2 regions of the Anabaena sp. WFMT genome follow, and region 1 is predicted to be linked to the other one. Evidence: riboswitches for the same ligand, from Rfam matches in the RefSeq annotation. Region 1 holds a riboswitch; the other holds the start of a gene.

What was found. Region 1 has a riboswitch for cobalamin ahead of cobG (precorrin-3B synthase). Riboswitches for the same ligand answer to the same signal wherever they lie in the genome.
Region 2: linked by a shared signal. The riboswitch ahead of ACSQ6I_RS22810 (DUF1636 family protein) and the one ahead of cobG (precorrin-3B synthase) in region 1 are both predicted to bind cobalamin.

The regions. Positions count from the first base shown of each region.
Region 1 is NZ_JBPWOA010000025.1:74,485-77,701, forward strand. It holds gene cbiE (precorrin-6y C5,15-methyltransferase (decarboxylating) subunit CbiE) at 116-1,345, opposite strand; cobalamin riboswitch at 1,543-1,720, shown strand; gene cobG (precorrin-3B synthase) at 1,789-3,217, shown strand, end outside.
Region 2 is NZ_JBPWOA010000034.1:61,224-64,440, forward strand. It holds gene ACSQ6I_RS22795 (hypothetical protein) at 1-385, opposite strand, end outside; gene ACSQ6I_RS22800 (hypothetical protein) at 469-855, opposite strand; gene ACSQ6I_RS22805 (hypothetical protein) at 874-1,314, opposite strand; gene ACSQ6I_RS22810 (DUF1636 family protein) at 1,361-1,768, opposite strand; cobalamin riboswitch at 2,147-2,287, opposite strand; gene ACSQ6I_RS22815 (dolichyl-phosphate-mannose--protein mannosyltransferase) at 3,163-3,217, shown strand, end outside.

The DNA of each region.
Region 1 (3,217 bases):
AGACAAAATTAAATTAATTCGTGGATTCAGGTAACAGGTAACAGAAAGAAAATGCGTATAATTAATTTTATACGATTACTAACCAAATTACGAATTACGAATTACGAATTACGAATTATTTGACTGCTATCCATTGCGTAACTTGAGACATTCCTTTCCAACCTAGAAATTTACCAATTGGTTCTGCACGTTGAATAGAAATACGCGTAAAATTTCCCCCCACTTTTTCATACCATTGAAATAAGGTTCGTTCACCTTCTAAAGTGACAACATTTGCAACCATTCTCCCTCCAGGACGCAATGCATTCCAACAAATGTCAAAAAGTCCCGGTGCAGTGACTCCACCACCAATAAAAATCGCGTCTGGTGTGGGTAAGTTTTGAATAACTTCTGGTGCTTTCCCGGTGATGATTTGTAAGTTAGGTGTACCTAAAGCTGCGGCATTATCAGCTATGTAATTTATTCTAGTTTCGTTTTGCTCAATAGCGATCGCACAACATCGAGAATTACTCCGCATCCATTCTATCGAAATTGAGCCACAACCCGCACCCACATCCCAAAGCAACTCACCCGGTAAAGGTGCTAAGGTTGATAAAGTAATTGCCCTAACTTCCCGTTTAGTTAATTGTCCATCATGGTGAAAAGCGCTATCGGGTAAACCAGGAAATCTCGATAACGGCATTACCCCCACATCCGCGATACAATTAACCGCAATCGTATTTAAATCCGCTATTTCTGTTTCTTGCCAAGATGCGGCGATACCTTCTAAAATACGTTCATGAATACCGCCCATTCGTTCCAAAACAGTAATCTTGCTACCACCATAACCGCAATTTGTCAATAGTTCGGCCACAATTCCCGGTGTTTCCTTCCCCGCACTCAAAATCAATAATTTCGCACCTGGATAGATATAAGATGGCAAAAGAGACGCAGGACGACCGCATAAACTCAAAGTTTCTACTTCCGTTAAAGACCATCCTAACCGAGAACAAGCGAGACTAAACGCCGAAGGTGCGGGAATAATAGTAATTTCAGAAATAGGAATATGCTTAGTCAGAGTTGCACCCACACCGTAACACATGGGGTCGCCACTAGCTAACACGCAAATTGCTTGACCACGCCGCTGAATAATTTCTGTGATAGAAGTGCTAAAGGGAGATTTCCAGAGAATTTTTTCGCGTTGGTCTTCTGGGGGTAACATAGCCAGATGACGTTCCCCACCAACGATAATTGTAGCTTGGTTAAGGAGAGAAAGAGCGATCGCGCAGCGCGACCTAGGAATCGCACTTAATCCCTCTAAACCATCTTCGCCGATACCGACTATTGATAGCCACTTGTTCATAATTTTTCATTCGTAATATCGCTACACGCCCTATAGCAATATCACAGTTTCAGCAGATTGGTTTAGCGTATGACGATTTCTTTCATACCGAAGAGGTAGGAGGAAGGGGTGATTTCTCCCTGCCCCCTTCCCCCTGCCTCTTCGTTGAAGGTAAGTTTCAAATTTATCTATTTCGCTGCTATTGAGTCAAAGCGATCGCATAAATACCTCCTCGTGCTAGACTACTAAATCTTAGAGTTGGGAAACTCCGGTTAAATTCCGGGACTGTGCCGCAGCTGTAAAGAAAAGGCAAAGGGTAAAAGGCAAAAAGCAAAAGAATGGAATTCTTCCTTTTACTTTTTATTTTCCAAGTCAGAATGCTAACTCTATGAATGTTATTGGATGTAAGGGAGGGAAACACCCACCCCTACTCTGTCTCTGCGTCGCACGGGGAAGGAGTTCTCGTTTTGTTAACCGCGTCTACTGCTTGTCCAGGGTTGTTTTACAATATATCAGCCCAAGATGGAATCTTGTCTCGTGTGAGAATACCCGGTGGGATTCTTGATAATGAACAGTGTCAATTTATTGCAAACATAGCCGATAATTGTGGTGGTGGCTATGTTGACGTTACCAATCGTGCAAATTTGCAAATTCGGGAAATTAAAACTGGGATAAATATTGAAATTCTCCAGCGTTTACAGGAATTGGGTTTAGGTTCTGCCAACCCCACTGTGGACCATATTCGCAACATCATGACTAGCCCCACAGCGGGTATTGATCCTCAAGAATTAATAGATACTCAACCCTTCGTTAAAGCATGGGATGACTATATTACAGAACATCCCCATCTTGCAGGACTATCTGCTAAATTTAGCGTTGGTTTTGATGGTGGTGGTAAAGTTTCAGTTCAGAATTGCGTTAATGATATCACCTTTGCCGCTATCTCGGAAAATGGAAATGTTTACTTCCAGCTTTATCTGAGTTTTGGGGAAAAGGGAAAAGCACCGAAAAATACAGGAATTTTGTTAAAACCAGATGAATGTTTACCAGTTTTAGCAGTTTTAGCTGATGTTTACCTAGATCACATAGGTGTAACAAGTCAACGCAAACGACGTTTGCGAGAAGTTATCAATGATTTAGGTGTAGAAAATTATTTGTGTTTAGCTTTCCAACCCCTAGTTCCTAATTACTTTTCACAATTACCAGCCCAAACAGATATGATAACTGTTCCGGCAGACTCAATTGGTATTCATCCTCAAAAACAAGCAGGGTTATTTTATATCGGTGTAGTGTTACCGCTAGGAAGGTTGGAAACCTGGCAAATGAGGCGTTTAGCTGATTTGGCAGCAAAATATGGTAATGGTAATCTCAGGCTAACTCCTTGGCAAAACTTACTTGTCACTGATATACCCAAAAAACAAGTTGCTGAAGTTGAGACAGAGATTACCAGTTTAGGATTAAATATCTCACCAACTAACATCAAAACTTCATTAGTAGCTTGTTCTGGTAAACGCGGTTGCGCTGCTTCAGCTACCGAAACCAAAGACCACGCTTTGGAATTAGCAGATTATCTAGAAAATCATATTACTCTAGAGCATCCAATCAATATTCACTTTAGTGGTTGTGTCAAATCTTGCGCTCAACACCAACAAGCTGATATTACCTTGTTAGGAGTCCGCATTCAGTCAGAAAATGAAACTATGGAGGGTTATCAACTCTATATTGGTGATGGTAAGTTACAAAAATTTGGTTATCAACTCTATGAGTTTGTGACTTTTGCCGAATTACCAAAAATCATTGCCAAAATGTTGTGTGTGTATAAAAATCAACGATTAAACCTTAATGAGTCCTTTAGGGAATTTGTTTACCGTTATGACACATTCCAACTACAACGAT
Region 2 (3,217 bases), on a different contig from region 1:
TTTCATAACACAGATGTCGCTCAAAAATTGTGCGTGCTGCTAATCCTTCAATAATTGGTTTTTCCAACCAACGTCTAAATGCTAAACGGCCAAGTGTATGTAAAGGTGGGAGTGCGATCGCTATCATATCGGCAATATATTTGATAGTAGTCAACCCAAAAGTACGGAAGTTATCAACACACAAATCAATCGTTGGTGCAATTTGGGTGGAGATATCCTCAGTCTGAATTAAATTAAATCCAGCTTTTACTAAGGCCGCTTGCAGTTCCCTGGAAATATGACAATTATAAAAAATTCCCTCTCGGTATTCACTGTCAGAACGCATCATATCGGCAAGCAATAAATAGCCACCATTACTTAATAAACGAACTGTACCTTGAGCCAAATCCTCAACAGCAATATATTGACTACTTTCGCTGAATAAAACTAAATCGTAGGTATGTGATGAATCAAAATCCTCAAATCTCGTTAAGTAGAAAGGTACTTTCCCCCGGTATTCTTAATAAACCGTTCTTCCTGAACTGCATCAGGTGCTAATCCCTCAACACTAAAACCGCGATAGCGAAGCGCTACGGCGAAGCGCCGAACGCACAAATATGCCGCATTACCACCAATCCCACAGCCCACATCAAGTACCGTTTTTGTCTCTTTGGGAATAAAACTCAAAAGTTTAGCTGCATAGGCTTCCTGAGCTATACGCAAGCGATTGAGAGTCAATTCTTCCGCCGCACTAGGTAGTGGTTCCCAATAACCGTAATGAAGATAGGAGGAATTTGTCAGTCCCAGGTAATAATCTATAGCTGCGTTTTGGTAGCGGGTAGGTTTGGGAATATTGGTTGATTTTAGTTTTTGCATTAAAGAATAAAGTAATTTTTAAGGCATTAAGCTTGGTTGAAATTCTTCCCAAAGATTGCAAACTTGTTTGTAGCAATCCGATGGAGTAATCTTTAGCTTGTGTAAGAAATTGACCTCAATTTGAGGATGAGCCTTTAGTATCAAAATAATATCTTGATGAGGATTATATGTTGACACTGCTGGAGAAATAGATGAAATCATGGATTCATGAATTGATTGTGATCTCAAATCAAACCCAATCAAATTAGCCGGGATAAATTGCAGTCTAAAAGTAGCTTTATCAAGGCTGGTAATTGTAGGGTGACTAATTTGAGTATCGACATCACAAATCACCATTCCTCTCCCAAATGACATAAATCCCTTCCATGCTGTGTAACCTATTACCAGTAGATTAGTATGAATAAAGCTGTTTTGCCAGTAGCCAAAATTTCCTTGCCAAACACTATTTTCCGGTCGCATTTACCTACTCCTATAAAACTCTAATCTAGATAAATCCAGTTATTAATTAACAACAACTGACATTTAAGTTGATCCACTTATTTAGTGGGGGAATCTTTGCTAAAATACCTTTTTTCAAGGCTTCTGGACGTTCTGACCAAGGTAACAAACCATCCGCTTTAGCATAGTATAGATTTGCACATTCTAATATTGCAGAACTTTCATCTACGAGCAAATCACCAAAGAGATAGGTTGATTTTCCTGCTGCTGTAAAAGCAATCACACAAGAATGACTACAAGCACTCATACATTCAACCCCCTGAATGCAGAATTTATCCTGTATTGCTCTATCTTGTGCAAGTTGTTGAAGCTGTTGTAGTAGTTTTTCTCCACTACTTTCACCAACTCGTTTACCGTCTTCCCACTTACCACCACAAGTCGTGCAGACAAATAGAGTATGTTTTTGATTGAGCATTGATTAAAAAATGTGTAAGAATCAGTTAGAAACGCAGACATGAAAGTTTCTACAGCAGGACTACAGCAGTAACCTCTCCTGCAAACAAATAATGTTTGAAATCATTCCTTCCCTAAAAAAGGGCTGATGTCAATTGGTATATTTGATTCAATTGAAAACTGCTATGTCTATTTGACATTTGGAGAAATCTATTGAAGATAGCAGTAAGCGTCAGTCATATACGCTTCCCATCTTCTTGGATAAAAAGTTGTAAAAAATTAAATCGACTGTTAATAGTCTCAGAGTAATACACAATCTGTAGAGAATCTCTGAAGCTAAAATGATGAATTTTGATGGAAATATTCATGGATTTATTCATCTGTACCACGCAGATGGATATGGGTTATTTTACTTTCGGCGGGCATTCTGACTCAGAGACATAAGTCTCATTACAGCTGCGGGACAGCGTTGGATTTACACCAAACTTTCCCCCTTGCGTTTAATGGTTTTTTCATTAAAACCGACATCGACGACAAACATACAACAATTTTTGTTTGTTGTCAATGGGGGTGGCAGGATAATTTTATTTAGGTCTTGCTGAATTTAACTGCAATTACAGCAGATTGCCGTTAAATATTGATAATTATTCTGTTACTTTATCTCCGTAGGGATTACTAAAAGCTGGGTTTTTAATAAACAGCATGATTGAGGTTGAAGGGAACACCCAAGGTAAATTGTAAGCCTTGATAATTCCTTTGGGTATTTATTGTACCAACAATTTGATTGCGTGTTTCGACTGTACCATTTGTTTGATACCAGTTATATTACTTCTGGCTTCTTTTTCCCACCACCTGATGTGACTGCGGGTTTTGGAGATCCAGTAATTTATGGTGTGCAACTCAGATCGAATTTGTAATTAGCATTTTTGGCTTGGTAGGCATTAAACAAGAAATTTGATAGAATAATTTTGATTCTGGTAAAACTCAGGGTCAAATTTTTCTATGGATTTTTAAAACACCCAGCCTGGACAAAAGAAAATGCGTGAAATTCACAAGGATGTTAAAGAAATTGTTTATAATTATCAATCCTCCTTCTTTAAGCTCTGTATTCGGTTTTTAGGTGGTACTATAGCAGGGTTAGTAATGGTTATTTTTTGCCTGATTTTACGCATGAGTTTAGGTTAGAGAACTAACATCAAATGTTGTCTTCTACACATAAATTTTAAGTGTATTTTGTAGTTTAATCACAATATTTTGGAGACAAAAATTGTGGGAAGTATTTATAAATGTATTTGAATGTTTGGCTTGATAATTGACTTGCCAGCGCAAATCTATTTCTCAAGCCAGTAAAGTTGAGATTTTCTACTGGATGCAGTCTTAGTTTAATAGAAATATTTTCATATATCCCTTTAATCAATGACTAAAAAATGGTTTCGGACTGGCATGATAGTGATATTTATCCTGTCATTTA